One region of the Fictibacillus sp. S7 genome, then DNA from elsewhere that is predicted to be linked to it. Evidence: riboswitches for the same ligand, from Rfam matches in the RefSeq annotation. Region 1 holds a riboswitch; the other holds the start of a gene.

Evidence for each region. Region 1 has a riboswitch for cyclic di-AMP ahead of DMO16_RS13915 (APC family permease). Riboswitches for the same ligand answer to the same signal wherever they lie in the genome.
Region 2: another riboswitch for cyclic di-AMP. It lies ahead of DMO16_RS11180 (potassium channel family protein); the one in region 1 lies ahead of DMO16_RS13915 (APC family permease).

What each region holds. Positions count from the first base shown of each region.
Region 1 is NZ_QJKL01000001.1:2,696,479-2,712,592, forward strand. Features, by position in the region: gene DMO16_RS13890 (glycerophosphodiester phosphodiesterase) at 1-62, opposite strand, end outside; gene DMO16_RS13895 (GNAT family N-acetyltransferase) at 159-614, opposite strand; gene DMO16_RS13900 (dihydrofolate reductase family protein) at 645-1,220, opposite strand; gene DMO16_RS13905 (VOC family protein) at 1,349-1,729, opposite strand; gene DMO16_RS13910 (arsenic resistance protein) at 1,880-2,857, shown strand; gene DMO16_RS13915 (APC family permease) at 2,914-4,737, opposite strand; cyclic di-AMP (ydaO/yuaA leader) riboswitch at 4,858-5,001, opposite strand; gene DMO16_RS13920 (hypothetical protein) at 5,129-5,257, shown strand; gene DMO16_RS13925 (NAD(P)-dependent oxidoreductase) at 5,348-5,989, opposite strand; gene DMO16_RS13930 (Rrf2 family transcriptional regulator) at 6,143-6,583, shown strand; gene DMO16_RS13935 (transglutaminase-like domain-containing protein) at 6,704-7,306, opposite strand; gene DMO16_RS13940 (YkvA family protein) at 7,317-7,697, opposite strand; gene DMO16_RS13945 (PH domain-containing protein) at 7,838-8,452, opposite strand; gene DMO16_RS13950 (DinB family protein) at 8,519-9,007, opposite strand; gene DMO16_RS13955 (GNAT family N-acetyltransferase) at 9,004-9,501, opposite strand; gene DMO16_RS13960 (SDR family oxidoreductase) at 9,622-10,494, opposite strand; gene DMO16_RS13965 (GNAT family N-acetyltransferase) at 10,626-11,396, opposite strand; gene DMO16_RS13970 (hypothetical protein) at 11,502-11,735, opposite strand; gene DMO16_RS13975 (hypothetical protein) at 11,759-12,022, opposite strand; gene DMO16_RS13980 (Hsp20/alpha crystallin family protein) at 12,101-12,595, shown strand; gene DMO16_RS13985 (hypothetical protein) at 12,592-12,822, opposite strand; gene DMO16_RS13990 (hypothetical protein) at 12,938-13,345, shown strand; gene DMO16_RS13995 (NUDIX hydrolase) at 13,374-13,976, opposite strand; gene DMO16_RS14000 (hypothetical protein) at 14,070-14,546, opposite strand; gene DMO16_RS14005 (hypothetical protein) at 14,560-15,108, opposite strand; gene gatB (Asp-tRNA(Asn)/Glu-tRNA(Gln) amidotransferase subunit GatB) at 15,481-16,114, opposite strand, start outside.
Region 2 is NZ_QJKL01000001.1:2,177,352-2,193,465, reverse strand. Features, by position in the region: partial or broken gene DMO16_RS11210 (histidine phosphatase family protein) at 26-568, opposite strand; gene DMO16_RS11205 (hypothetical protein) at 686-1,333, shown strand; gene DMO16_RS25175 (hypothetical protein) at 1,358-1,483, shown strand; gene DMO16_RS24285 (MarR family transcriptional regulator) at 1,731-2,186, shown strand; gene DMO16_RS11195 (asparagine synthase) at 2,301-2,483, shown strand; gene cls (cardiolipin synthase) at 2,574-4,076, shown strand; gene DMO16_RS11185 (undecaprenyl-diphosphate phosphatase) at 4,165-4,947, shown strand; cyclic di-AMP (ydaO/yuaA leader) riboswitch at 5,025-5,168, shown strand; gene DMO16_RS11180 (potassium channel family protein) at 5,260-5,916, shown strand; gene DMO16_RS11175 (TrkH family potassium uptake protein) at 5,929-7,272, shown strand; gene DMO16_RS11170 (amino acid permease) at 7,312-8,697, opposite strand; gene DMO16_RS11165 (hypothetical protein) at 8,822-9,289, opposite strand; gene hutP (hut operon transcriptional regulator HutP) at 9,465-9,899, shown strand; gene hutH (histidine ammonia-lyase) at 10,032-11,564, shown strand; gene hutU (urocanate hydratase) at 11,581-13,242, shown strand; gene hutI (imidazolonepropionase) at 13,253-14,509, shown strand; gene hutG (formimidoylglutamase) at 14,502-15,449, shown strand; gene DMO16_RS11135 (acyltransferase family protein) at 15,493-16,114, opposite strand, start outside.

The DNA of each region.
Region 1 (16,114 bases):
AAAACAGCCAGTGAACTGATCATGATTGTTGAAATAACCGTCCCTATAACCTTCTTTTTCATCTGCTTTTCTCCCCTTAAACGCTATAGTAGAATACGTTTCAAGTATAAAGGGCCTTTATAAACCCTTATTGAAGCAAATGTTAAGAAAACATATGGTTAGAGTTTCATTGTCATAAACACACTGTTCGGATCGTTGGTATAATGAGCAAACGGCCTACACTCCTCAAATCCGAAACGAGTGTAAAGCCTTCTCGCCGGTTCAAAGGCTTCCATGGAGCCGGTTTCAAGACTCAGCCGCTCATAGCCCCGATGTTTCGCTTCGGCAATGATATGTTGGAGAAGCTTCTGCGCTACTCCTTTTCTCAAATGGGAGGTTGCCGTGCGCATGGATTTGATTTCTCCATGCCGGGCGTCCAGTTCCTTTAATGCGCCACAGCCCATAAGCTCGCCGTCCGTCCATACACTCCAAAACGTGATATCCGGCTTCCGTAAGCCGTCCAGATTCAAGGCATGAATGCTTTCCGGGGGCGAATGCAGCTGCATTCCCTGAAGGTGCTCCCCAATCAGTGACCTGATTTCGGTTCCTGTTAAATCGTCTTCTCTTATAACCACTTTCGATTCCTCCCCACCCAAAATCTATTTCTATTTAGCGGTCTGATAATGTAATAACACATTGCCAGATTCAAACGCCTGGGTTCTTATCAGTGTCAGAGCGGTTTGTTTCATCCCCTGATACATCGCCTTCCCTTCGCCCGCAATGACAGGCGTCATAATCAGCATGTATTCATCAATTAGGCCTGCATTTCCCAACTGCTGCACGATTGATCCGCTTCCAAAAATCAAAATATTGGCGCCTTCTTCCTGCTTAACCCTTGTAATTACCTCTACCGGGTCACTCCTGTACAGCTCGGTATTTTCCCATGTGGCTTTTTTAATAGTTGTTGAAAAAACAATTTTGGTATTATCAGTGAGTACCTGGGCAACATCCTTTAAATACTGCGGAGTGTTGGGATCGTTGAGCATGGGCACCCAGCTTCGTTCAAACCCTCTATACGTATCTGCACCGAAGATGAAGGCTGATACTTCTTCTTCATCACTCCGGACCGCTTTGTCCACTTCCGGATCCTGAATGAACCAATCCATTCCAAACGCGGCTTCATTCAGACTCGCAAAATACCCGTCCACTGATACTCGGTTCAGCACCGTAATTTTCCGCATCATTCATCATCCTTTCCAAGATATAAACACTGCCGCTACTGAAGTCGATTAAGTATTTTTCATTCACCCCATTTTTTTGCCGCGGCCAAAAATGTATCATTGACCAGCTTTGCTTGTATTCATCTCTCCTATTTCTTCATCATGTTCAGCTGCCAGGAGACCCCATAGCGGTCCTCGACCCAGGAGAACTTTTCACTGATTGGTGTATCGGCAATCGGCATAAGCACCTTCCCGTTATCCGACAGTTTGTGGTGCATTTCCTCCAGCTCCTCACCGGAATCACATTCTATAAATAATGAAAGAGCGGGAGTGAACGTAAAACCATGCTCGATCATGCTGTCAATGGCCATCAGTTTTTGCCCTTTAATCGTAAACGTCGCATACAGCACCATCCCATTTTCCTGGTACAGAATGTTTCCAACTTCCGAATCCTTGAACGTGGACGTATAAAAACGGATCGCCTCTTCCGCTTTTCCCTCAAACAACAAAAACGGAGTTACCTTCTGCATCGTATCCTCTCCTTTCTACATAAATAAATTTTCAAGAACAAGCCTGTATTTCCTTTTTCTACAAAGGTTATTATTGATTTTTAACCAATCGAAATGGTAGCGTAAGGACTAGAAAAAGATGCAGAATACGAAAAAGGGGAAACAAAATTAATGATTTCCAGAGAAAGATTAGAAAACAACCAAGTTTGGCTGTATGTGATTGTACTGATCTCCGCATCCGGACTAGGATTAACCGCTCCTGATATTGGGGCCAAATTAGATGCCACCATTTCTTTTGTCATCGCTATCCTGATGTATAGCATGTTTTCACAGATTCCATTTACTTCTTTAAAAGAGTCATTGGCAAATCGCCGTTTTATTTGGGCTTTATTAACGGTGAACTATCTCGCTGTTCCTATTGTGGTATGGCTTCTATCAAAGTTACTGCCCGACTATCCGCCGTTATTGCTTGGAGTTTATCTGGTATTACTTACACCTTGTATTGATTATGTGATTGTTTTTACCGCTCTGGGAAGAGGAAACGAAAAGATCATCCTTACTTCTACGCCTATACTCTTCATTACACAGATGCTGCTGTTGCCACTGTATTTATGGCTGTTGATTGGAAATGAGGCGGCTGAAATCGTAGACCCCCGTCCATTCCTTGAAGCCTTTATTTTTCTCATTGTTATCCCTTTAGGACTTGCTGTGATCCTGCAGCTATTTGCAAGAAAGTCATCAGTCGGAAGTAAAATCATAGATACCTCAGCCTGGTTTCCTGTTCCATTCATGGCTCTTACGCTTTTTGTTGTTGTATCTTCTCAAATCGGCAAATTATCAACCAATATGGACCTGATTATCAAAGTCATTCCTGTCTATATTGCTTTTATGATCATCATGCCGTTCATTTCCAGGTTAATGGTCAAGTGGTTCAAGCTTGATATTGGATCTGGCCGCGCCCTGATTTTCAGCGGTTCTACACGCAATTCGCTTGTCGTGCTTCCTCTGGCATTATCCCTACCGGGTCAATTGAGCACATTGGTAGCGGCCATCATCGTAACACAAACCATCGTGGAGCTTGCCGGTGAACTCATTTATATCCGATTCGTTCCCAATATCCTTTTACGCGAACGTAAGGAAGCACCTTAATTTCAGATACAAAACAAAAAACCAACTCCTCAAAGTTGGTTTTTTTGTATTCCGTATTATTTTTTAAAACGGAACGGAACCGTAGCCACCACGACATCCCGCTTAAACAGCAGATAGGCCCGGATGAGCAGGCTCGACTGGTTATGCAGAATGTTATGCCAGTTCTTTTTGGTGATGAACTGCGGAATCAATACCGTTACCCGATAATTGTTTTCTTCCGCTTTGTTTTGAACTGTATCAATAAATTTCGTAAGCGGCATAATGATGCTTCGGTAGGAGGAATGCAGAGTAACGAGCCGCACATTTGGCTGCCACTTTTTCCATTTCTCTTCAAACGCATGTTCATCTTCCCGCTCAAATGCCACATAAACAGCAATAACCTGATCTGTGAGTGAAGTGGCAAAGTTAATTGAGTTTTCTACGACCTTCGTAATTCCTGCTACAGGAACAATAATTACATTTCCTTCAACAAGTTTTGGCGGCTGATTCGGATTGATGCGCAGCTGCTCACCCACAAGATCATAGTGCGTTTTGATTCGGTGAAACAGCAGAACGATAAGCGGCAGGAAAACGAGCACCGGCCACACTTGCGGAAATTTAGTTAAAAAGAACATGATGGTGACGATGAAACTAATGAGTGCTCCCGTAGCATTGGTAATCAGTTTAAGCACCCAGCCTTGTGGCTTTTCCCTCATCCATTTCAAGATCATCCCTGTCTGGGACAGGGTGAACGGGATAAACACACCAACCGCATACAGCGGGATAAGATGCTCCGTCTTCCCGTTGAACACAAGAAGAAGAAGGATCGCCGCCACCCCAAGCGTAATAATACCGTTGGAGTATCCGAGCCGGTCACCGCGAATCGTAAACATGCGCGGGATGAATTTATCCTTCGCCAGGTTTACCGCCAGAAGCGGAAAGGCCGAATAACCAGTATTTGCAGCCAAAACAAGGATTAATGCAGTTGTACCTTGAATAAAGAAATACATAAAGGTTCTGCCAAACGTGTCATCCGCAATTTGGGAGACAACCGTTTCTGTGGCATTCGGGGTGATGCCGTAATAATAGGCAAGGAACACAATCCCCGAGAACAGGATGGCCAATAGTCCTCCCATTGCCATAAGCGTTCGCGAGGCATTTCTTGGTGCAGGATCCTTAAAGTTTGGAATAGCATTTGAAATTGCTTCAACACCGGTAAGGGCGGAACTTCCTGAAGCAAAAGCTTTCAGCAGCAGGAAGAGGCTGATACCGGCAACTGGTGTACCGACCGGTGTGTGTAAGTTTTCAGGCACATGACCGGTAACAATGTTGTACGCACCAACTCCGATCATGACAATCAGGGCCACAACAAATAAGTAAACCGGATAAGCCAGAATGGAGGCTGACTCGGTGACTCCCCTCAAGTTCAGGGTAGTCAGAAACAGAACAAACACAATTGAAATTGGCAGATTATAGGGATGCAGACCAGGGAACGCAGAAGTAATCGCATCCGCACCCGCTGAAACACTAACGGCTACCGTTAATATGTAATCCACCAGCAGCGATCCGCCTGCAATTAATCCCGGATTTTTCCCGAGATTGTCCCTGGAAACCACATAAGCTCCTCCGCCATGCGGGTAGGCATAGATGATTTGCCGATAGGATAAGATGAGAGCAGTAAGCAGAATGAGTACACCAACGGCAATCGGAATGGAATACCAGAAGGCAGCTGCACTTATGGTAAATAAAACAATCAATATTTGTTCAGGCCCGTAGGCGACTGATGATAAAGCATCGGAAGAAAGAATCGCCAAAGCCTTCGTTTTATTCAGCCTCTGTTCACCCAGCTCAGTTGATTTGAGGGGTCTTCCGATCAATAACCTCTTCAAGGAATTTAACATATTGAATTCACCACCATTTAAAATTGATCTCTTGATGACTATAAAAAGGTATTAAAAAAGCCCACAAGCCGACGTAAATAGACCTGTGGACATTATAATTTTAGTCGCACAAGCTTCACCTTCTTGCCTCTAAAAACGCTTACGAGGTTAGCTGTCGGATTCGGGCCTCAAGAGTAGCCCTACCTTTAAAAGGATTCACCCCGTGGATGGATTTATGCATCCAGATGGTTCCCCCGCACACTAAGGTTTCAGCGATTTAAGAAATTGAAACTTCGTATATCATACTCCTGCTTTCGGCAATTGTAAATAAAAAGATTAAAACCTTTATTAATCGGTAATCTTATTTATAAAACCTTCGAAAATCTAATTATTTTTGAGAGGAGAGTATGTCATGATGGAAAAGAAAGAACCCCTTTTATCTGATGAATTTCTGGATACGCTGAAAAGGGAAATCAATGATCTGTATGGCGGTCCTGCTTTTGAACAAGGAGATGCTTCTGAGAAAATGGAAGCAGATTAAAAACAGCTCATGTTACTAGGTTGTACAAAGTAATGCTTTCTAAAATAAAAAATACCATTAGCTTTTCACTAATGGTATTTGATCGTATCGTTATTCTTTTTCGCCAACGACTGTAAAACGCTGATTTTCATGCTGTGGCTTTTCAATTTCATCCAGCACTGCAATCGCATAATCAGCATAGCTGATATAGCTCTCACCTTCAGAATTCAGGATCATCTGATCTTTCCCCTTTTGATAAGAACCGGTACGTTTGCCATTTGGATTGAAAAAGGCGGCGGGACTAAGATATGTCCAGTTGATCCCGTCTGAACCTTGCAATTCCTTCAAATTTTCAGCCGCCTTTGAAGCAGTTGGGTAATACGCTTCTGGAAAGTCAGGAGTTTCCAACATGCGGGTCGTTTGTGCCTCATCTACAAACAGGCTGCCTGCGCCTCCCACAACAAAAAGCTTGGTTTGTGAAGACCCTTTTAGAGCCTTGATTAAAAGATGGCCAACTTCAACGTGTTGATGCTCCTCTCCTGGTGGTGCATTAAACGCATTAACAACCACATCGAAGGCTTTTAAATCTTCCGTCTTCAGGTCGAAGATATTCTTTTCCAGTACATCTGCTTTCTCATTTTTGACCTTGCCGGCATTCCGGACAATGGCCGTCGCCTCATGTCCCCTTTCTATCGCTTCATTGATAATAAGACTTCCAACTTTACCAGTCGCACCAATAACTCCAATTTTCATCATCTGTTCCCTCCATTACAAAATTATGCTGTAATCATTTCGTTTACATGTAATCATTGTAATTACATGTAACCATTTTGTCAACAGGATGGATTTACGCTATAATAGTACTATAGGTTAAACGTTATCCGCTACTATAAGAAGGTGACCAATTTGTCCATCAGCAGCCGATTTTCTGTAGGCGTTCATATACTCTCTCTCTTAGAGATCTATAAAAATGAAACAAAATCATCTGAGTTTATCGCAGGAAGTGTAAATACCAATCCCGCGGTTATCCGAAAAATTATGGGAATGTTAAAAAATGCAGGGCTCGTCAACGTCAGGCCCGGAGTAGCTGGCGCAGAACTTGCGAAGAACCTCGATGAAATCACACTTCTGGATGTGTATAAGGCCGTCAACGTCGTCCAGGAAAATGAACTGTTCAGTGTTCATGACCACCCTAATCCTGAGTGTATGGTTGGCCGCAATATTCAGGAGACCATCTTCCCTATCCTGTCCATCGCTCAAAGCGCACTCGAAAAGGCATTGGGCAGCGTAACGATCGGGGATGTGGTAAAGGATATTGAAGAGAAAGAAAAAATAAACAGTAAGTGAAAAAGGCATCCCAGATCAAATGGATGCCTTTTAAATGGGTTTATCGTTCTGAAGAGCAGTGATTACCTTTTCAACCGTGTTATAAACGTCAGAAAGCCTATTATAAAGCTAAGTCTCCTCTTATAGATCTTCTGGCAACCGGTTGAGATACATTTCGAGTGCATCGTCATTGTCCTTCAGTACCGCAATGGTTTTGGGATGCGGAGCGGTATAAATAACCAGATAATCTTTTTCTCCCTGCTCCATTTGAACAGGAAAAGCCAGTTTTTCCTTATCGACGGAAAATTCCGCAGTCACTCCTTCTTTATTGCCTCTAGCGTCAAGGCGTATCCATTTCTTCATTGATGTTAGATAGACCCCGTTTAATGCATGAATGCAATATCCCTTTTCAGGTGTATCAAAAAGCATCAGCCGTTGATAGCAGAAGCCTGCAGGTATTCCTTCCCTTCTCAACAGTGCAGCCAACAGATTGGATTTGGCATAGCAAATTCCCTCTTTATGTGTAAGAACTTCAGACGCGGAACAGGTGACCCTCCTGCTTTGGATATCCCACGAGTGTGCAATCTCGTCCCGAACGTATTTAAAGCCCGTTTTTAACTTTTCCAGTTCAGATTGAGAGGGGTGAAAAAGCCTGTCGGCCAAAGCGGCAATAGCCTGATCGGAAAAGTCCACTTCTTTCGTTTCAACTAAATAATGGCCCAGTTGTTCTGACTCACAAATCATATTGCTCTCCTTATGTATAAATTTTTACGAGCTTTCCTATAATCCATACAAAAATCAAAGCCCAAACGAGCAGAATGAGTCCGCCTGCCATCCAGTTCTTCGGCTTTTTCTGTCTGATCAGTTCTTCTGCCCTTTCCTCACAATCGTTCAGAACATGATTGGGTATCATTTTCAAAGCCAGCCAGATCCCAGCAGGTACCAGGATGATATCATCCAATAACCCAAGAACAGGTATAAAGTCAGGAATAAGATCAATCGGGCTGAAAGCATAAGCTACCACCATTGCGGTAAATGCTTTAGCATACCAAGAGACCCTGTTATCTCTGCAGGCAAAGTACAAAATATAAATCTGTCGTTTCAGTTTTCTAGCCCAGGATTTTAATTTATTCATAGGTCCTCCATACATGGGTGATTTCCTTTGCTTCTTCACTAGCCAGACTAAATCCTCTTTCAAATATATTCCATTGCTAAAGAAAACCGCTTAAACTCTTTTGCATAAAAAAACAGGCCGCTGTATGCAGCCTGCCTTACTTAGTTATTAATATACTTTTCAAATACATAGCCGTAATCTTTCACATGGTACTCTTTGCGGCTTTCCATTAGCCACGTAAAAGCGGCATCGTTCAACTGGTTGAAGCTTTCCACCAATTCATTCTCCTTGCTTTGGACGCGGCTGAGCGTCGTGGATGCCACATTGATGCTCTGCTGGGCATATTGCAGGGCAAACTCGTTCTCATAAGCGATCTCCGCAATTTTACTTAGGGATTTATACAAATCTTTTAACTCTTCAATGTGTTTCTTGTGCACATCGATGGAAAATGGAACCGATCCAATTACAAACTTGATCTCCACGTCGAGGTCCACCGTTCCCGCAGTTTCCAAAGAAACGTTGGAAATCGTGTTCTCGCTGTAGCTGTACCGGTGGAGCATTCGTTTTTTGCTGACGGCGCTTGTTCCATCCAGATGGATGAGCGCGCGGTTCGTAAAGCAGTATTCATCTGTTTTTGACTTGATCAGAAAATAAATCTTCTCATTGTCCTCATGAAAGACGTAATCATCGGCGTCCACCTTGTCGTAATCGGCCGGCTTGATCACACTCCCGACATCACTTAATCCCAATGCATCTGAAGCTAGGCGCTTTAACATGTTTTCTTCCTCTCCTTGTTACGGTCTATCCTATATACGATATCACATTTTAAAAAGTTTCAGTGTTTAGTGGACACCGTTTTCCGGATTCCAGCTGCCCTGCTTTTTACGGGCGAACAAAATCTGGCCGGTATGATAGGCCACATGAATGGTGAGGTTAGCGATGACACTGCCCCATGCTGCTTCCCGGTTTCGATAGGCATTCTCGTCAAACCGCGCTTCGTCCGCCTCTTCCACTGCTTTATACCACTGCGCGGTAAGATTATTCAGCTTATCCACCGTCTGCTTCCAGTCCAGCTCTTCGTGATCCTGAAATGTATCATCATTCTCCAGGCTCACACCCGTTGCTGGTTCCGCACTGCGAAAGCGGTTTAAATAAAGTTCATTCCAATAAATGAGATGATTGGCGATTTCGCGAATCGAATTGCTTTCCGCCGTTTCTTTCCATGCCGCCTGCTCATCTGTCAGCCCCACGAGAGAGTTTTTCAACGATACGAACCAGTGATTGTTTTCTAACGCATCCAGCTGTTCGAGCAGCACTTCTTTTGCATTCATTTTACGGCCTCCCTGGTAACTGATTTGGATGTTGTAAAGGTCTGATACCGAACCTGATCGGTTTCAGAAAACTGATCGGTAAATTCTCCGTTTGTATAGTCATCAATGATCCGGACCCAAAAGGATTGTGCCGGTTTGTTCTTTGGAATCTGCGCCACATCCCATTTGCCCGGAAACCGGTCAAACGTAAGGAAGGCCGCTTGTCGGCCAATCCCCATTTTGCGGTACTTCTTCATAACAAAAAACTCAGCGATCGCATACGTATCTCTGATTTTGCGGACAAGCACAAATCCCGCATACCGGGTGTCCACTTTTATAAAAAAGGGATAACGCCCTTCCTCTCGCCAGTATTCATCCAAATAGGCATAGCCATACTGACCGTTTTCATTTAGATCCGAGCTATCAAATTCACTAAAATCATAGCGGTACAGCTCCAGCATTTGCTTTAGTACATTCTTTTTTTCCAGAGTTGCTTTTTCAAGTATCAGTTCCATTGGGCATCCCTCCTCCGGGCGTCATATTTCCCCATCCATTACATTCTCTTCTGCTGTTTGGAATCCTTTTTCACGCATGAAAAAAGACAGGCAGCAAAAAAGCTGCCTGTCTGAAATCGTTTAACCGTTGACGACCATGCCGCCATTAATATGAATCACTTGTCCCGACATGTAAGAAGAATCTTCTGAAGCCAAAAGCACATAGCCCGGTGCCAGCTCCTCCGGCTGACCAACCCGTTTCATGGGAGTTTCCTGGCCAAAGGTATCCACCGTAGATCTTGGCTGGCTCGCCGGAATAAGTGGTGTCCAAATCGGTCCCGGCGAAATTCCATTTACCCGGATGCCCCGGTCGACAAGCTGAAGCGAGAGTGATCTCATAAAGCCAAGAACAGCCGCCTTGGAGGATGCATAATCCAACCCGTTCTTCTGCCCCTTGTAGGCCGAGTCGGAGGTCGTGAAGATAATGGTACTGCCTTCTTTCAAATGCGGTACGGCCTCTTTGGTGATGTAGAACGCGCCAAACACATTTGTTTCAAAGGTGGTGACAAAGTCCTCACAATGAACATCCTCAATCTGGTCCTTCAAGATTGCTGTAGCGGCATTGCTGACGAGAATATCGAGCTTGCCGAATTTCTCAATCGTCTTCTGAATCGCTTCCTTGGCGAACGCTTCCTTCCGCAAATCTCCCGGAATAAGAAGACATTCTACTCCTTCTTTTTCCACCTCTTCTTTTGTAAACTCGGCATCCCGGTGCTCGTCGTAATATACGATAACCACATGGGCGCCTTCCTTCGCATATAACGAAGCGACAGCCCGTCCGATCCCGCTGTCGCCTCCGGTAATCAGTGCCACTTTATCCTTTAATTTGCCTGATCCCTTATATTCCGCACGGTCGAATTGCGGACGCAAATACATGTTCTCTTCAATGCCCGGCAGCCGGTTTTGCTGTTCGGGTGGTGTATCGGTCGGATAACGGCGTTGATCCTGGTCCATAATGTAGCCTCCCTGTCTGATTGGAAAATTTAACAATGTACTTTTCCACATCCTGCGGGGAGATAAACCACAGTTCGTTATCTTCACTTGTTTTTTCTTCCATTATTTTTTAGTTTCGGTACATTCCCCGGTCATCTGACAAAGTTTAATAGTCTTGTTTTGGTTACCATCCCCGCCCGTTCCAGCGTCTTTTTGGAGTTGGTATTGTAGTACCAGCAGCCGCAAATAGGAATCATGTGATGTTCATAGCACCATTGTTTCAAATGATGGATGATGGTTTGACCGACTCCCTGCTGACGATAAGATTCTTTAGTGAACATACCGATGCTGGCATATCCGTTGAGGAGCTTGCTGCGTTCAAAGACTCCGACTCCAAGCAGAGTATCGTCCATCGTGAAGGTAAACAGTTCTTCTTTTTCTGCCATTTCATCTGCCTGCTGAAAAAAATCGGCGGAAATCGCTATGATTCCAGGAACATCCTCTTCTCTTGCCAGCCGGAACTCCCCGCCGGAATAAAGACTTTCTGACGCTCTCTGTTGTTTACTGTCCTGAAAGAAATAGGCCTGTTTTTCGATCTTAAAATCCTGATCCAACGCCAAACCCAAAAAGAGTTCGTCACATGTTGGAACAAATAATGAACGAATAAAATAGCACTCCAGCACTTGTTTAAACGTATCCTGCGCAAGATGAAGGTGTGATTGCCGGATATAAAACTGGGTCATCTTTTCGTTATTATGAATGGCAAAATACCCAATCATGAAGGAGCCGGCGTAAATCTGATAAAACTTCGAATTCAAAATATGATTTTCTAAAAAGGAATCGATGGGCGAGCTTAAAGTTTGTATGTATTCTTCCATTAAATCTTTTACATCATCCCTGTTGCATTCTTTAAAAGGATTCATGTTCTGCCTCCCTATCATCTTCTGCTGAATCCTTCTCCGGCTCTTACGGAATTCCTTCTCCGAGCTGAATGGAAAAAAAAGAGCCGTTCAAGGACGGCCCTTATGCTACAGCACACTGTTCTTCACAGAGTTTGAATCGATGACATCCTGATCAGCCACCCAGATGATCGGCAGGTTAACGACGGTAAGGTCACCGTTGTCCTCCCCGAATCCCTGATTGATTTTGTTTGAGCTGAACAGGTCTAGCTGCTGGACCGGCCCAAAGCCAAGAGTGGCTGAGCGGTCCATTGTATTGACTTTAAACCCAAGCATGTTGACGACCATGGGTGAAAACAGCACCATGTGAACCTCCTGCTTTTTTGTCAGACCTTCTCAATCAGCGATGGAATTTCCCGCCCGTAGGATGATTGCGTAACCGGTGAATCGACGGCATCACGGTCATCCACTGAATTGTCGTTTCCAATAAACCTCGCATCATCCCCAAAGCTTTGGCCAAACCCCTGATTTTTTTTATCTGAATTGTGCCAGTCAGACAAGTAATTCTCTCCGATATTAACCGCCGACGCATTTTCAAAGGAATTAATTTTAAAAAGAAAAATATTTATAACAATAGAAGGTGAACCCACTAATTTCTCCCTCCTTTTCCCCTAAATATATGTTTGTTCCCTGTAAATATGTTTGCTTGAATCCGGAGGTGGCAACGAATGGACGTCGATAAACTGAAACAGTGGCTGGAGCTGGCGCAAAAGGTACAGGGAAACGATTTTTGGAACAGTATCTTTGATGGCCCGCCTGGCGGACAAATTGCCCAGGTCAATAACCAGCAGGATGCACGGCACCGGTATAACCATTACCAGCCCAACCAGAGTGCACCGTCCTCTGAGGCGGAATTTCCTAAGGTCGATATTTATACGAACAACCGGGAATGGATGGTTGTGGTTGATCTGCCCGGCATCCGGAAGGAAGATGTGAATCTCTCCATGTCTGCCAACAACCTGACGATCAAAGGAGTGCTTCACTCTCCCTACAAGGATGCTACAGTGGTTAAAGCGGAACGGCCAACCGGTCATTTTGAGCGGACCATTCAACTTCCCGAGCTGATCAATGAGACCCGTACGGCTGCCCGATTTTTCAATGGGGTGCTGGAAGTAAGGATCATGCGCAACCTGGCGCCTGAACGGAATATCCGGATTGATTAGCGGTGATTGTTTTTCGCGTCACTATCGATCACATCATTATCGTTCGTTCTGTATGTCTCACCCGTATGCTGAGGAAAATCCCCATTGCTCTCGCCAAAAGCCGAATTCTTTTTCGTCGTATTATAGACCCGGCTTCGAACCGTCTGGCCAAACGAAAGCAAGCAATTGTTACCCATTTTGTTCAGATCGAGAAACCCAAGATTCACTTTAGATGAGGAAAATTTCATTTGTATCCTTCCTTTCTCTTTTTGGATAACGGAGAAAACAGACATGTTCTCCTTTTATATTCATAGACTAGAGTACAAGCCGATCATCAATGCTAACGGAAGCGCGGGGTAGCCTATGCCTTTTTTTAAAACCATACTCAACGCCATTACAAATCATGATAAAAACATGGAAGTAATTCACCTGCACCTTAAACAGCTGCAGGCCGAGCTTTCGGAATTAAAAAAGAACAACGACAGCACGCCGCCTGTTGTCATAGAACATATCAATATTGAAACCCTGAGAATTGATAAATACGACCTGACCAATAATTTTGCCAACCTTGGCATCAAGGATCTGAACGGCAAATTGAACATCGGGGCCAACTATGGCCAGGGAATGAGCCTGCATTCGGACAGTGACGAATCCAAAAACGCCCGGAACGTCATGAAAAAAATGACCGAGAAAAAAGAAAAAGTCAAACAAAAAAAGGACGGACCGAGCTATTCGATCAAAGGCCGTCCTTCACATAAAGGGACTGAATAGTTCTCGTGCTATTCAGTCCTTATTTTGTTCATTTCCTTATCGTTTCCTGTATCCGCTCAAATACGTCAGTATAATAATCCACTTGATCCACGAAGTCTGTTTTGTCCACTCGCGTTTTCTGTTGATCCGGATAAACCTCAACAGCTTTGATTTCCTGTTTGTTCCCTTTGAACAGATCAACACCATCCTGCAGCCTGATTTTATAAATGGCATCGACTTCTTCTTTTTGAAGAGTAAAGGCCGGCATCCGGTCGCAATTGTACAAATAAACATGGCAAAATTCACGGTCCCACATAGCATCCTGTTTGATTTCCGTTTTAATGATTCCAAGTGGAATGAGCTCTTCAAAAGAAACGGAAACGCCAAGTTCCTCCTCGATCTCCCTTGTCCCATCGTGAACCCGTTCATCAGCCATTAAATGTCCGGCCGAAGTAATATCCAACAGGTTCGGATAATCCTTTTTCACTTCTGCTCGTTTTTGGAGCAAAATATAACGCTCTGAACCTTCCAACAAAGTAAACCAGCAATGAAACGTTTCATGCCATACCCCGTCTCTATGTACATGTTCTCTTGTTTTCTGTCCAACACACTTCATCTGATCATCAAATATTCTTACAACCTCACAGCTCATATTTTATGGCTCCTTCAAAAGTGGTCTAGTATCCATTTCATTGTATCAGTTTATAACATTAATAGACCGACTCCCAGAGAGCCAGCCTCATTTTCAGTCTTCTATATGAAATTTGTCTTTTAGTGACTTGCATGAAACAATCAAAACAGATGCTGCTCCCACCAATACCAGAAAACTTATCCATGGATTGGCTTCGGCTTCCCTCATAAAATTCCCCACCAGGCTGGCTTCTTGATATTTGTGTTCCCGGATGGCCTTTATATATTTTCCGCCAGGCTCCTGAACGGCAATCGCTTTGTCAGTGCTGATGCCTTTGATCTCGAAATACTTTGTTCCTTTTTTATATTGATTGGAGAAGTTTCCAGTGTATGCTCCTTCTTGGTCGGAATACTTTGTCACCTCACCGATCTCTTTCCCTACTTGATCCACATATTCCTCACTAATTGAATATGTGTAATGATCCCAGACCACAAAAGGATAGGTCCAACTGGCTGAAACATGACTTCCTGAAAAAAATTGAACTGCCAGAAGCAAGGCAAAAATGAATGAAACACTTTTTAGCATTTTCATAAGCTGTCCCCTTCTATTCAATCGAATTAGCAATTCCCAAAAGCTCTTTTTTTAGCTGTTTTTGGGTGTATTCTGAGGCAAACATGTGCCGAAGATCATACTCCTCCCCATCCCGAACCCAAAACAGCTCGGCATAGTTTCCAAAGTAGGCAAAGTATGCTTTTGTCCCATCAGCCAGCTTTAGCGTTTCTTCATATTTATTTTGCTTGATCAAATCACTCACTAAATTTTTATGGTTGAAAATTTTAATCGCAATAAAGCCTTTTTGCGTATTTTCGTCTTTCCTTATGTACTGCATCTCCAGCTGAAGTTTTTCTTTTTTTCCCCAATCGGTAATCACCACTTTGGGCTTTTTGTACTTGTATGGAATGTATTGTGGAAGGTGTGCCTTAAACGGTAGAACATTCTCGCTTTTATCAATGGAAACCGGTTTGTATGACCGTGGATAATGACCTTTCGAATGCGTTTCCAGCTTGAGTTCGCCATCCGCCAGCATGGAACCCTGACATGAAGTTAACACGGTTACAAGCAATGCCGCTGCAACTGCCCCTGCCTTTCTCAATGCCCCACCCCCGATTCTGTTACCTGAATCATACCATTTTTCCAGGGTCTTCCGGACAGGCAATCGTACGCAAGTTTCGACGTTTTTTGTGCATGTAAAAAAGCCCTCTCACGCGTTGTGCGGAGAGGGTTTTAGTTGGTTTGTCGATTTTTTCTAAAGAAGTTGGAGAAAATTAATAAAATGATTCCCGTGGGGAAGAAGTCTGAATTCTCAGTTATGCTCAATTCCTGCGGTTTTTCGCCCAATTAATTTAAATAATGCTCAATTAACGCGACATTTCGCCCAATTAACCTCGATTCCCACCCAATTTCACCTTACCAGCCCCCTCAACGCCACAAAAAAGCTGCCGGAACACGTCCGGCAGCACACTAATTAACGATTTTTCAATTCTTCAGCGATCAATTTGTTAACCAATGGAGGATTTGCCTTCCCTTTGGTCTCTTTCATGACCTGGCCAACGAGGAATCCGATGGCTTTGTCTTTTCCGTTCTTAAAGTCCTCGATGGACTGCGGGTTGCGGTCAAGAACAGCCACTACAAACTCGCGGATTGCGCCTTCGTCCGAAATCTGGACAAGGCCTTTCTCTTTAACGATCGTTTCCGGATCGCCGCCATTTTCGATCATTTCCTTGAAGACTTTCTTGGCGATCTTGGAAGAGATCGTGCCGTCTTCAATGAGCTTGATCATTTTCGCCAGGTTACCTGGCGTTAATGGCGTTTCATCGATTTCTCTGGAGGCATTGTTCAAGTAGGCGCTCACTTCACCCATCAGCCAGTTGGAAAGCATTTTCGGATCGGCTTCCTCCTGAATACCTTTTTCAAAGAAATCAGCCATCTTGATGGATGCCGTCAGCACGCCTGCATCATAAGCCGGAAGCCCGAACTCAGAAACATAGCGTTCTTTACGCACATCCGGAAGCTCTGGAATCTCGGCGCGCACACGCTCAATCCACTCTTCAGACACACTGAGCTGCACAAGGTCCGGATCCGGAAAGTAGCGGTAATCA
Region 2 (16,114 bases), 520 kb from region 1:
ACCATGATTGGGGGTTTGGAAACAACTCCCAGTTTAACAGCCGGATTTTTTGGGCAAGACCCTCATCCAGTAAGATCTCATACACATCGGGATTGGAGAACTGCTTCCAATCGGGAAAACCGATGCGCTCATCAAACCTTCTTAACAAGAGCGCAAATAAATTCCCATGGGTCACAAGAACGGTACATTGATCCGGAGAGGCTTGGATGTCTCGTATTAACTCACTAACACGGTCGGTTGCGCGCTGGCTGGATTCGCCACCTTCAAGTACTGCTTCAAAGTTGGTAAACGAATATTCAAGGTGATCGAGCCAGTCTGGCAGATCCATTTGAGACAGTATTCGTTCTCCCAGGCGCTCATCTGTTTCGATGGGCAGGTTTTTGAAGTGTGCAAGGGGCTCGATGGTATCCACAGTACGGACAAAGGGGCTTGAAATGATCCGGTCAAAGGGTTTCATCATTAAAAGGGCTTTTAACTTTTGTGATTGGGCTATTCCTTCTTATGTAAGGACAGCGTTTCTTTCCTGACCTGATGCCTTACAATGCCGGACAACGATAACTCGTTTCATGGCTGTTCCTCTTTCTACTATGTATTGTTCATAACTGTGTATGTTTCGAGGCCGCTAAACCAAAATCCTTTAACGAATACTGTAACAGGAGAATTTTTCCGTTATCGTTCGATCCAGATGAAAGGAGCAAAGAGTGTGTATCCCGAACTTAAGCAATTCAATCAAATGAGCAAGGATTATGAGCAACGTATAAAAGAGGCCCATGATCGTTGGAAAGTGATTAACAGACAAAAGGAGACAGCTTCAAGAGAATATGAGCATTTGCTTGGGCAATACGGCCGAAGAAATTCAAGAGTAGATATCGAAACTCTCCATGAAAGCAAGGATGAGTATCTTCGTCTCCTGGCAAAAGAAAGAGAAGCAATGGAACTTCTCGATGAATTGAAAGAAAGCAAAAATGACAGGATGAGGGAATTTGTTGATACGCTGTTGCAGGCAAGAGACCGGGAAGTTGCTGCGGCAACAAGGACCATGAAAAAGAAAATTGACGAAATGCAGCGATTAAAAGCTGAATATTTAATGATTGTGCAGCAAATTCATCAGATTCACCAATACGTGAATGGCATTGAAGAATCCACACTCCAGGCTTTTCAAACCATCGGAACCCGGTATAACCAGAAATCGGATTTCTCCATTTACCCCGCTCTGTCGAGAATGGAGATTACACACCGGGAAATTCAGCAGGTGTTTACAAAAGGAGATTTGCCGGCTGAACTGTCCAAATTTACAGACCTATACTCATCGTTTCATCTTCCCAAAAAATAAAAAAAGGCCATAATCGTTTTGATTATGGCAAAATGCCGAACGCATGATGAAGAATTGGGGTGGGGAAGTGCTGTTTTGCCGGTGAGACATCTGGCCGGCAGAGAGAGTGATATTCTCTACATGATTACATTATGCTCGTATGCCGGCTGAAGTCTGGACAAGTGCCATGATGAAAAAGCCCATTTTTCTGCTTCGTATTTCGCCTTCCACCAGCTGCCTCTCTTCAGCAACCTTTTTTTCTACTCACTTCGCCATATATTTTCCAGTAATCATCACCTTTTGTCTTTATAATGGGCCATTCAGCCTAGGACATCCAAATTTTCAAAAAAATAAATTTCCAATGTTTAGATTTTTTAGTATAATGTTATTAGATCATAAAGTTGGGGGACTCTATTCAATGAAAATAGAAGGACTAAAGGCATATGTAGAAAAGCTGGAAGTGGCTCATTATATCCTGTCAAAAAGTTTGCATCCGGAAACAACAGGTGATGGAGATTTGACACGGACCCAATACATCCTTATGAGAATGCTTTCGGAAAGGGACCGTTGGACGGTTACGGAGTTGGCGGAGGTCCTTGAAGTAAAGCCAAGTGCTGTGACTGTAGCCGTAGACCGACTGTATAAAAAAAATTATGTGCAGCGCTATCGCAGTGAAGCAGACCGCAGGATTGTATATCTTGAATTATCTGAAACCGGCAGTGGGATATTAAAAGAAGCGGAAGAGCGCCGGCTTGAAAGCATGGAAAATCTGCTGAGCAGAATTTCCAGGGACGACCTAGAAGCACTGATTACGATTTATGATAAATTCGGAAATGACACTAAGCAGCATAAAGCCTTGACCTTGGCCCCTTAAAGCGACGGGAATTTTTCCCGTTGTTTTTTTTGTGTCAAAACCTCCTTTGTGTATCATACTCCCCGTAAAGTTGAAAATACTAAGGTTATTCCAGCTTAAGGAGGTAGTGCTGTTATGCTGAGAAGAGAAGGGATGATCCCGACTGTACTGGGAATCATTGTGAGTTTGGCCTCTTTTTCGTTTGGCGCATCCACCCGAAAATATTCCGGTCTTTCAAAGGTTCTGCTTGGCTTTGGATTGGCGCACATTGTGCTTGGGGTCATTGATTTATTTGAACATGATCGGGACGAATGGTAAGAGGGGGAGTTCTTTCTCCTTCTTTCTGTTTAAAGAAAGGTTTTATAGGGAATTTTTCATATAAATCCATTAGCAGTAGGAGAATGTACCATGAAACGGATTATTGAATTTATTTTTGTGCTTATAATGGTCGCTGCACTATATGTCATTATTTTTTCTGACCTGGGCTTTTTTTGGAAATGGGGCTTCGCTGCCCTGTATGCTTCCATCATCCTGATTACATTATATTCCCTGGTTTTGGAAAACAGGACAGCGCAGCATACTCTGGTTTGGATCTATGCCCTGATTTTCTTGCCGCTTTTAGGCTATATCTTTTATCTTTATTCCGGTCAGCTTTACTTAAAAGGACACCTGTTTCGCACAAAGCGCAAACATGACCGGGAAGAGCTTCAGCTGTTGGCGAAAAGGGAGCAAAAACCCGACTTCTCTGATTTTAATGATCATCAGGCATGCTTTGCCCGGTTCTCCCACAACGTCACAATGACCTTTCAAAATACAGCTACCCAAACAAACATTTTAAAAAATGGAGACCAAACATTTCCTGAAATTAAGAAACGGCTTTCAGAAGCGAAACGCTATATACATATTGAGTATTACATTTTCAGATCGGACCGCCTGGGAAAGGAAATCATAGATATTCTGATTGAAAAAGCAAAAGAAGGCGTGGAGGTCCGTTTTCTGTATGATGCTGTTGGAAGCTTATCCCTGTCTGCTGCCGAAGTAGACCGGATGAAGCAGGCAGGCATTCATGTGTATTCCTTCCTTCCTATTAAGTACGGATTTTTCAACCAAAAATTCAATTTTCGAAATCACCGTAAAATCATTGTGATTGATGGTGCTGTCGGCTTTGTTGGTGGCCTGAATGTCGGGATTGAGTATTTGGGTGAAGATGAGCGGATGGGCTTTTGGAGAGATACCCACATGGTAATGGAAGGGGAAGCGGTGCAAACCCTGCATGCCATATTTTTGCTCGACTGGGATTACGTAAGTGACGAATACCTTTTGGAAACCGAAGAATATTTAACCCCGACACCAGTGAAGGGGGATGGTGCCGTTCAGGTGGTCCCAAGCGGTCCGGATACCCAGGAAGGCATCATGAGTGATCTATACTATTCCATGATTTCCTGTGCCACCAAATCGATATGGATTGCCACACCCTATTTTGTACCGACAGAGTCCATTCGCACTGCGCTCAGGATTGCATCGAGAAAAGGGGTTCAGGTAAGGATTATGGTACCGGAAATCAATGACGGGTTTCTTACCCAATATGCCACCAGGTCCTACTTTCCGGAATTGCTGCGCAGCGGGATCGAAATATATTCCTATAAAAAAGGATTTTTGCACCAAAAAGTAATCATTGTCGATGGAGACCTTGCCTCCATCGGAACGGCGAACATGGACATGAGGAGTTTTCATCTGAATTTTGAAGTCAACGTGTTTCTCACTGGGACCTCGTCCATCGAGGAGCTTGTGGAACATTATGAAGAAGATATAAAGGACAGTGAAAAAATCAGACCCGTAGGTTTTTATAAAAGGAGCGTATGGGAAAGGACGAAGGAATCAACTGCCAGGTTGTTTTCCGGAGTTCTGTAAAAGTCGCACCCCCAGGTTCTCCAAATCTGTACTATCCTTGTCCCCAAGTGAATAACCTTTATCATGCTGTGTGATAAGAGGTGATCTAATGGATTGGATTGAAGCAGTGGTGTTGGGGATCATACAGGGATTAACCGAATTTTTGCCGATTAGCTCCACAGGCCATTTGCTGCTGGGCAGGCATTTCTTTCGGTTGGATGAAGCAGGCTTGTTTCTGGACAGCATGCTTCACATTGGAACACTAATCGCGGTTATGACGATTTATTGGAAAGAAATAAAGGAACTGATTCGTCAGCCTTTTAGCCGGCTGTCACTTCTTCTCGTTGCGGGAACCGTTCCCACTGTCATTATCGGCCTTTCATTTAAGGATTACTTTGAGGAAATCTCAAGAACCGGAATTACGGTTGGCTGGGAATTTCTCGCCACCGGCTGTATTCTTTGGCTTGCCGATTCCATGAAATCCAGGGGTTATAAGGAATTGGAAGACATCACACTAATGGATGCGGTTCTGATCGGAAGCTTTCAAGGTGCGGCCATATTGCCCGCCGTTTCAAGGTCAGGCCTGACCATCGCAGCTGCGCTTTTCAGGAAGATTGACAGGGGGACAGCTGCCTATTTTTCGTTTCTGCTGTCCATTCCGGCCATTGCCGGCGGGTGTCTTCTGCAGATAAAAGATGTGCTCGGGGGCCAGGCAGAAAAGCTCTCCTTTTTTTCCTTGTTTCTCGGTACGGTGATGTCGGCGGTTTTTGGGTATTTGGCGGTTAAGTGGATGATCGCCCTTGTAAAAAAGGGATCGTTAAAAGGCTTTGCCATCTATGTCTGGCTGCTTGGATTCACCATCATTGGCATGCAGGCGGCGGGTCTTTTTTAACCTTTTATGAAGGAAGGAAAGAAAGGATTGACATTTGATTCCTGCAGGATTACATTATAACTATTCAAAATTACATAACCTTTAGATCGCTTAATTTTAAGATTTTGTATAAGCTTAAAAGCGGGGGAACCAATCATTTGGGGTGAATCTTTTTAATAAAGAGGGGATACTTCCGATTCCTAATCCGTCAGCTAACCTCGTAAGCGTTAAACAAGGAAGAAAGGGACAGTTTGAATAGTGACTGACCATTTTTTTGATGGTCTTTTTTATTTGCCAACTAATGGGATATTTGACGTACAAGGAGAGAAAAAAATGGACAAGCAGTTTGCGGTCATTGGATTGGGCCGTTTTGGCGGAAGCATATGCAGGGAATTTGCAAAAATGGGCTATGAAGTCATGGCGGTGGACAAGGATATCGAACGGGTCAATGAGTTCGCCAATATTGCCACCCAGGCTGTTCAGGCAAACTCGACGGATGAAAAGGCATTGAAAGCGCTCGGTATCTGTAATTTTAACCATGTCATCGTATCAATCGGTGAAGACATCCAATCCAGTATTATGACGACCCTTCTCTTAAAAGAAGAGGGTGTTAAAAAGGTATGGGTCAAGGCAACAAATGATTATCACCATAAAGTCCTTGATAAGCTTGGAGCAGACCGGATTATTCATCCGGAAAGGGATATGGCCCTTCGTGTGGCCCAGTTGATCACCTCCGAAAAAATTATCGATTTTATTGAACTTTCTCATGAACACAGCATTATCGAAGTAGGGGTAACAGACAAGCTGGCTGGTAAAACGTTAACCGAGCTTGATATCCGTGCCAAATATGGGTGCAATATCGTGGCTATTAAAAAAGGCAATGATATTCTTGTTTCTCCGATAGCAAATGTGGTGCTGAGACAAGGGGACATGCTTGTGGTGATTGGCCAAAACAGAGATCTCAATACATTTGAAAATGAAGGGGTGTAACGTTCAGTGGCTCTGAAGGTTGAAAAACGGAGAGCTTTTCTGTATGAACCAATCCAGCTCAATCCTCCCCAAATCCTTGCCCTTCTTTTCCTGGTGCTTGTGCTGGCCGGAGCCTTGCTGCTTAAGCTGCCCATTGCATCTGAAAAAGGGGTCAGCTGGATTGATGCGTTCTTTACGGCGGTATCTGCCGCTACAGTAACAGGCCTGGTGACGGTTGATCCCGGCTCTACTTTTACCCTGTTTGGCGAGATTGTCATTCTCTTCCTGATCCAGGTGGGAGGGCTCGGAATCATGTCATTTGCCGTTCTCGTTGTCCTTATGCTTGGTAAACGGATTGGCATTAAACAGCGTCTCATCATGCAGGAAGCCTTAAATCAGCCATCCATTGGCGGAGTGATCCGTCTGGTCAGAAATCTTCTCATCTTTTCCCTGTCGATTGAGGCCATTGCGGTGATTCTCCTTTCTTTTCGATGGGTACCGGATCTTGGCTGGGGCAAAGGAATTTACTACAGTATTTTTCACACCGTAGCCGCCTATAACAACGCAGGATTTGGCCTGTGGCCCGACAATTTGGTGAGGTATGTGGGCGATCCGACGGTCAATCTTGTTATTACCTTATTGATCATTACCGGTGGGATTGGTTTTACAGTACTGGTTGACCTTTGGTACAGCAAAAAGTGGAAAGATTTATCGCTCCACTCTCGTATCATGATTTGGAGCACGCTGTTTGTCAACGTGGTTTCCATTCTCGTGTTTTACGCGTTTGAATATAATAATCCGCACACCTTGGGTCATTTATCATTGGGGGAGAAGATATGGGCTGCCTATTTTCAGGGAATCTCACCCCGAACGGCAGGGTTCAATACAATTGATATCGCTGGCATGAGGCAGGATTCCCTGCTCTTTATGATTATGCTGATGTTTATTGGAGCAGGAAGCGCTTCTACAGGTGGTGGAATCAAGCTGACGACGTTTATAGTGATTATTTTTGCAGTACTTACGTTTTTGCGGGGAAAAAATGAAGTTACCGTTCTGAAGCGGACCATAAGAACAGGAATTATCCTTCGTGCCCTTGCCATTGCCACCATTAGCATGCTGCTTGTGTTTACGGGGGTCATGCTGTTGGCCATGACGGAGAAAGCTCCATTTTTAACGATTCTGTTTGAAGTGGTATCGGCATTTGGTACAGTGGGGCTTACCATGGGGTTTACCTTTAAATTGACCTTGATTGGAAAGATTATTATTATTTGCGTGATGTTCCTGGGGAAAATCGGGCCGCTTACACTCGCGTTTTCAATTGCAAGACCCGATAAGTCGAATATCCGCTATCCGGATGGAGATCTGTTTACAGGATAAAAGAACGTGTGCGGTAAGTACGCACACGTTCTTTTTTACTTATTTATTATTTAGGTTGCTTGTTCGGCGGGCGTAAAGGAAATAGATGATTAAACCTATAGAAATCCAAATCACAAATGAAATCCATGTGATGGCCGGAAGACTGATCATCAAGTACAGACAGAAGATGACGGTCAGGACTGGCAGGACTGGAACAAATGGGGCCTTAAACGAACGTTTAAGATCAGGATGGGTTTTCCTTAATATCAAAACAGCAACAGCAATGAGTGCAAAAGCAGACAATGTCCCCATGTTCACGAGGTGGGCAAGGGTAGTCAAATCGATAAATCCTGCAATCCCTGCTGCTACAAATCCAGTCAGCCATGTATTTTTAAATGGTGTTTTAAACCTTTCATGGATTTTCGAAAGAACGGGAGGCAGCAAACCGTCACGGCTCATTGCATAGGAAATGCGGACCTGAGCAAAAAGCATGACGAGAAGCACTGTGGTAATTCCTGTTATGGCACCTACTGATACAAGACCGGCAATGGAATCCTGTCCCACATAATGCAGAGCAAAAGAAACCGGGTCTGCCACATTTAGTTTGGCAAATGGCACCATTCCCGTTAAGATGAGGGACACAATAATATAAAGTACTGTACAGATTGCAAGCGACCAGATGATTCCCAGCGGCAGATCGCGTTGCGGACGCTTGACCTCTTCTGCCGCGGTCGCAACCGCATCAAAACCAATATAAGCAAAGAATACGGTAGCGGCTCCGGCAACGATACCCTGAAAGCCAAACGGCATAAATGGTGACCAGTTGTCCGGTTTGACATAGCCGATTCCAGCCACGATGAAGAGCACAATTACAGCCAGCTTGATGAAAACCATAATGTTGTTTACACGGGCACTTTCGCGAATGCCCCTGCTCAACAAGGTTGTAATGATCAAAATAATAATAACAGCGGGAAGATTGATTATACCGCCTTTTCCTGTTCCGGGAGCGGAAGCCAGTGCTGCAGGCAAGTGAAGACCAAATCCTGCGATCAGTGACTGAAAGTAGGCGGACCAACCGGTGGCAACGGCTGAAGTCGCCAGCAAGTATTCAAGCATAAGGTCCCAGCCGATCAAAAAGGCAAATACTTCACCAAGGGTTGCGTACGTGTAGGTGTAAACACTGCCTGCAATGGGGACCGTTGAAGCAAATTCCGCATAACAGAAAGCAGCAAACGCACAGGCGAGTCCAGAAATAATGAACGAAAGAATCAGGGCAGGGCCTGCATGTTCGGCAGCAACCACTCCTGTTAATACAAAGATCCCGGTTCCGATGATAGCGCCAATACCCAACAAGGTAAGATCAAATGCTCCGAGTGAACGGCTTAGCCCTTTTTGCTGGCTTTGTGCCAGCATCTCGGAAATGGATTTTTTTCGAAGTATATTCATAGATGCCTCCATTTTTAAAATAAATAGAAAATATAGAAAATTTATATTTTCAAACTATTTGTAGTATATTGTCGAAGAGCTTGCTTGTCAACAATTATTAAGTGAGAAAAGTTACCATCTTATGTTAACTGCCGAGAAGCTGGGAGAGGAGGTCACTGTATCTCTTCTTTTCGTCCTTTGTGCTCACAGATCCGTATTTCATCAAGGTTTCTCGTATCATTTCCCCTTGTTTTTTCTCGCTCCAGCAGACATAAGCCTGATATCCGGAAGCCTGAAGGTACGAATTGAGCATATTGTGGTCAGGGCCGAAAAAGAAAGCCAGATGATCAATAAACATCCGGATCCTGTTCAGATCGACCGGTGCAATATGCGTATCCAGGTGATATTTGTAAGGATTAAACTCATCACGCTGAAAAGATATGCCATAGCATTCATCCTCAAGCAATAGTCCGGGTGCCGTTGGAAGAATAAGAAAAGGTATATCCTGCTCATCATACCCGATAAAAAAATCAGTGCTGGTTTCATTTTTTACAGGCTGCCGTTTCATGGTGGCTCGTACGATTTCTTTTTGTACGGTTATCAACACTATCACTCTCTTTCATGAATTGTTACCTACAGCTTGTCCGCTAGATTGCTAGTTTATACATTGGGTTGTGCTGATTCGCTAAAGTGATAAGTTGTTGAAAGGGAATTGACGAACAATTCAGAAACGAATACACTGAGGATAGTACTCAGCCATTAGTGGAAAGATCGAAAGAAGTGGTAGGATGTCACTTGCAGAACAAAAGCGAATCGGTAAGATTGCCATGCTTTATGTGTTGGATGAAGCCCGGCAGGAAAGCGTGGAAGAACTGGGTTGGATTCATTGCAGCGGCAAGGTAGGCTCAATGGAATCCAATAAAATTGTTGCAGCGATTGAAACAGCAGCCAAGAAGAATGAAGTGATCAACGGCAGCGTCTACCGGGAGGCTCATGCACTCTACCATGCGATTATGGAAGCGCTTCATGGTGTAACACGAGGCCAGGTTCAGTTGGGAACTGTTCTTCGCACCGTCGGTCTGCGTTTTTCCGTGGTCAGAGGCCAACCATATGAGCAGCCCGAAGAAGGAGAATGGATTGCTGTAGCTTTATATGGAACCATTGGCGCCCCCGTTAAGGGACTTGAACATGAAGCCATTGGACTCGGTATTAACCACATATAACAAAAGATAACAAAAGCCCATAGTGATTAGTGATCAGGGGGCTGTATTTTAAGACAACAGGTGTGCCTGTTTCTTTAAATGCAGCCTCTTTTTGTTTGCACTTCATTAAAGGGGAAAAGGAGCAGAATCGTCATGGTCATTTTGACAGGAAATACGCTGACACTTGAGGAAACAAAACGAATCATGAAAGACGGTGAACAGGTTGCTGCCTGTAAAAAAAGTATGGAGAGGGTAGGTAAGAGCCGGAGTGCTGTTGAGCGGATTGTGGATCAGGGAGAAGTAATTTATGGCATCACCACCGGTTTTGGAAAGCTGAGCGATGTCTATATTGCGCCTGAAGATACAGAAAAGCTGCAAATGAATTTAATCAGAAGTCATGCTTGCGGGGTAGGTGAACCGTTTCCGGAAGAGGTCAGCCGCCTTATGCTCGTCTTGCGTGCTAATGCCTTGCTTAAGGGTTACTCCGGCGTCAGACGAGTTGTGGTTGAAACGTTGCTGAAGCTCGTAAACCATCGGATTCATCCGGTTATCCCCCAGCAGGGCTCTCTCGGAGCAAGCGGCGATTTAGCTCCGCTCTCCCATCTGGCTCTTGTATTGATCGGGGAAGGGGAGGTGTGGTATCACGGGAAGCGAATCGCTGCGATGGAAGCCTTGCTTCAGGAGGAAATCCTGCCGCTTACTCTTACGGCAAAAGAGGGGTTGGCATTGATCAACGGGACGCAGGCCATGACTGCCCAGGGGGTGGCAGCCTATCTGGAGGCGGAACAACTGGCCAGCCAGGCGGAATCCATTGCGGCAATGACGATGGAGGGGTTAACGGCCATTACAGATGCGTTTGATAAAGAAATCCATCTCGCCCGGGGCTACAAGGAACAATGTGAGGTTGCAGAGCGGATCCTCTCCTACTTAGAAGGAAGCGGGCTGACGACCAGACAGGGAGAAGCAAGGGTACAGGATGCGTATTCCATCCGTTGTATTCCTCAAGTGCATGGAGCTTCCTGGCAGGCGCTGGGCTATGTAAAGGAAAAACTTGAAATCGAAATCAATGCAGCGACAGACAATCCCCTCATTTTTGATGAAGGACGGAAAGTTATTTCCGGCGGCAATTTTCATGGCCAGCCAGTAGCACTGGCGATGGATTTTCTCAGTATAGCTATGGCTGAATTTGCCAACATTTCGGAACGGCGCATTGAGCGGATGGTGAATCCGCAGCTGAGTGATCTCCCCGCCTTTTTAAGTCCGAACCCTGGAATTGAGTCGGGAGCAATGATTATGCAATATTGTGCGGCTTCTCTTGTGTCAGAGAACAAAACGCTGGCTCATCCTGCCAGTGTCGATTCCATTCCCTCGTCCGCCAATCAGGAAGACCATGTCAGCATGGGAACGATCGGCGCCAGGCATGCTTACCAGATCATCACAAATGTGAGAAGGGTGCTTGCCATCGAACTCATTTGTGCTCTTCAGGCGGTAAGGTTCAGAGGAATTGACCGGATGGCACCTAGAACAAGAAAAATTTATGAACAGGCCAGTTCAATCTGCCCGCCGATCACATCGGACCGTATGTTTTCAAATGATATTGAAAGAATGAACGAATGGCTCAAACACAATCGCTGGGATAGCCTCATTAATGTGTCCGGTGAAAATCCAAAAGAAATGCAACGATAAAAGGGGGAAACGTAACATGTCAGATACTATTCAACGAATTTCTGCTCCACGCGGAAAAAAACTTCATACAAAGGGATGGGTACAGGAAGCTGCACTAAGGATGCTAATGAACAACCTTGATGCAGAAGTAGCAGAAAAGCCGGAGGAACTTGTCGTATACGGAGGAATCGGAAAAGCGGCTAGAAATTGGGAGAGCTATGAAAAAATCGTGGCTACTTTAAAAGAGCTGGAAAATGATGAAACCCTACTGATTCAATCTGGCAAACCGGTTGCCGTCTTCAAGTCTCATAGTGAGGCCCCAAGAGTACTTCTTGCCAACTCGAACCTCGTTCCCGCATGGGCCAACTGGGAAACGTTTCGTGAGCTTGATGGAAAAGGGCTGATGATGTACGGCCAGATGACCGCGGGAAGCTGGATCTATATTGGCACACAAGGGATACTTCAAGGCACCTATGAAACTTTTGGGGAAGCGGCTCGCAAGCATTTTCATGGTTCGCTCGAAGGGACACTTACCGTTACAGCAGGACTCGGGGGTATGGGAGGAGCACAGCCGCTGGCCGTTACGATGAATGGCGGTGTGGTTATTGCCATTGAATGTGATCTTTCCCGCATTCAACGCAGAATTGATACGAAATATTGCGATGTGCTTGCTCTCGATCTTGATGAAGCATTAATGATGGCCAAACACGCAATGGCTGAAAAGCGTCCGCTTTCCATTGGTTTGTTAGGCAATGCTGCAGAATTATTGCCTCAGCTTGTAAAACGAAATGAAATTCCTCAGCTCGTGACTGACCAAACGTCAGCACATGACCCATTAAACGGCTATCTTCCTGCAGGAATGACCATGGAAGAGGGGGCACGGCTTCGCAAGGAAGATCCTCAGGGGTACATCCAAAAAGCAAAAGAGAGCATGGCCGTTCATGTTCAAGCCATGCTGGACCTGCAGGAAAAAGGAGCTGTCACGTTTGATTATGGCAACAACATAAGACAGGTTGCATTTGATGAAGGCATAAAAGATGCCTTTGCTTTTCCGGGCTTTGTTCCTGCTTTCATCCGGCCATTGTTCTGTGAAGGAAAAGGGCCATTTCGGTGGGTGGCATTGTCAGGTGATCCTGAAGATATCTATAAAACGGACGAAGTCATTCTCAGAGAATTTGCAGATAACGAACATTTAAGCCACTGGATCAAAATGGCCCGGGAAAAAGTTCAATTCCAAGGATTGCCTTCACGAATATGCTGGCTCGGATATGGAGAACGGGCAAAGTTTGGCCGTATCATCAATGAAATGGTGGCAAAAGGAGAGCTTTCCGCTCCAATTGTCATCGGCCGTGATCATCTGGATTGTGGTTCGGTGGCTTCTCCAAACCGGGAAACAGAAAGCATGCTGGATGGCAGTGATGCCGTAGCCGACTGGCCAATCCTGAATGCGCTCATTAACTCGGTCAACGGAGCAAGCTGGGTTTCCCTTCATCATGGCGGAGGAGTAGGAATGGGCTACTCTTTGCACAGTGGGATGGTGATTGTGGCCGACGGTACTCCTGAGGCAGGCGAAAGATTGGAAAGAGTGCTTACCTCAGATCCGGGTATGGGCGTGGTCCGGCACGCGGATGCAGGATATGAGTCGGCGAAGAAGACCGCCAAAGAAAAAGGAATTCATATGCCAATGTTGCAGGAATAGGAGGGAAAAAATGCTGGATACACTACTCACACCCATCGGACAGCTGCTGATGATTACGGGTTCAAAAGGCCCAAAACGGGGAAGTGACATGGCCGTTCTTCCTGTGATTGAGCATGCTGCCCTCGGGATAAAGGATGGAAGAATTGCGTTTATCGGAAGTGCCGAAGAGGCAAATGGGCTAGAGGCAAAAGAAAGAATAGACTGCAGTGGAAAAGTCGTTTCTCCCGGCTTGGTAGATCCCCATACTCATCTTGTTTTTGGCGGATCACGGGAACACGAAATGGCATTAAAACAGCAGGGGTTGTCCTACCTTGAAATACTGAGCCGGGGAGGCGGTATTTTTTCCACTGTAAAAGCAACGAAAGCAGAAAGTGAGGAATCCCTTTTTCAAAAGGGGCTGTTCCATCTTGACCGGAGCCTGAATCTTGGCATCACCACCATGGAAGCGAAAAGTGGCTATGGACTGGACAGGGAAACGGAGCTAAAACAGCTAAGGGTCGTTAAACAATTAAATGAGGCGCATGAAATGGACATCGTCTCAACATTTTTGGGTGCACACGCCCTGCCCCCGGAATGTAAAGCGGAGCCTGATGCATTTTTAAACAGCATGCTTGACCTCTTGCCGGAAATTAAAGCGGAGGGGCTTGCAGAATTTGCAGATATTTTTTGCGAGACAGGCGTCTTTACGGTTGAACAATCCCGTAACTTTCTGGCATCTGCCAAAGAGATGGGGTTTGGAGTCAAAATACATGCCGATGAGATTGACCCTCTTGGCGGAACGGAAATGGCGTGTGAAATTGGGGCGGTTACGGCAGATCATCTTGTTGGTGTTTCCGAAAAAGGGATTTCCCTGCTTGGGACAGCGCCGACTATTGCCGTCTTGCTGCCGGGGACTACATTTTATCTTGGCAAAGACAGCTATGCTCCTGCCAGAAGCATTATTGAAGCGGGCGGAGCTGTCGCCTTGTCAACCGATTTCAATCCGGGAAGTTCACCTACTGAAAATCTGCAGTTTATCATGAATCTGGCCGCTTTGCGCCTTAAAATGAAACCGGAAGAAATCTGGAATGCGGTAACGGTAAATGCAGCGCATGCAATTGGAAGAGGAGAAGAAGCCGGTGCAATCGAGATTGGAAGATGGGCAGATATTGTGTTATGGGATGCTCCCAACTATCATTATCTTCCCTACCACTATGGTGTAAACCACGTAAACACTGTATGGAAAAAAGGCAGGAAAGCTGGGGAAAGGAAGCCTTCTTATGCCTGATATCCGTTATCTTTTGCCCGCCAGTGAACCTAAATTCAAGGATAGTGGAATAACGAAAGCAGGTGAATTGCTAAAAGCCTGGAACGGCAGTCCGGCAACCGGGATCGGACTGATTGGAGCTCCTTTATCCAAGACCTCGATATCCCATTCGGGGGCTGCCATGGCACCGGAAGCCATTCGAAAAATGCTGCATTCCTTTACGACCTATAGTATAGAAAAAGACAAAGATCTCAAGTCAATGGCTATTACCGATTTTGGGGACATCACTCCCCATGTAACAGATCTGAAAGAAACACAGAACAGGTTTGTAAAAGTGATACAAGAAGTGCTTGAACGCAATCCGGATATCATTCCTGTAATCCTGGGCGGCGACCATTCGATCAGTGCGTCGAGTATCAGAGCCTTTAAGAAGGTTAAAGGGCCGGTTGGGATTATTCAGTTTGATGCGCATCATGATCTCCGAAATCTTGAAGATGGGGGACCTTCCAATGGTACCCCCTTCCGCCAATTAATAGAAGGGAACGATATTAAAGGAGAACATCTTATTCAAATCGGAATCCGGGATTTTTCAAATGGCAGAATGTATACAAACTATGCCAAAGAAAATGGCATTAAGATCTATTCCATGAACGATGTCAACCGTTTGGGAGCAAGGAGGATTTTGGAGGAGAGTGTTCGTACTCTAAAATCCAAGGTTTCTTCCATTTATGTTTCTGTGGATATGGATGTACTGGACCAGGCGTTTGCTCCGGGTTGTCCGGCGATCGGACCCGGAGGAATGACCAGTGAAGATCTTATTCAGGGGGTACAATATCTCTCCACCTGCCCGGATGTTAAGGGGATGGATATTGTCGAGGTGGATCCAACCCTTGATTTCAGGGATATGACCAGCCGTCTTGCGGCTTACCTGATCCTTCAGTTTCTTCTGAATCGCCCTTGATATAAGAAGAAAACCATCCAGAAGAATGACGCTGGATGGTTTTTTATGATTTCCCCTCTTTTTTCAGCATCCGGTTCAGCTTGGACCAGCGGAGCTCGATAAGCGGCTGAGCAAGTGCAATGACAGGCTTGCTGGCCAGGAACATGGTAATGATCACTGCGAGGACAAGGAGCATGACATAATAATTGTTGTCCTCAATCTTTGAAAAAAGATCGGTTGTAAACAGATATTTTAATACAAACCCGTGCAGCAGATAGATATATAACGTCCGTTCTCCGAATTCGGTAAAGAAAAATCTCCGTTTCGGTATAATCGCCAAAAAGCTGAACGTTGATAAAAACATGACCGCATACAAGCCGAGTCTGATCACACCGCCATACCATTCATTATGCCCCAATATATCTGCATAGGAAGATGAGGACAGGAGCCAGTCTTTGGCTTGATCCGGAATAAAGAAATGATAGGCCAAAAACATGAGTACGAGAAAAACTCCCGAAGCGATGCGTATGGATGGCTTTAGAATTTGTTTGAAATCCCTTTTGGTCAAATAGTGTCCCAATAGAAACACCGGGAAAAAGACAAAGGTTCGCAGAAGGCTCAGGTACGTCCCAATTTCTGTAATGTACCCAACCGCAATTCCGATGCCGGTCGCCAGCAGCAAGGGA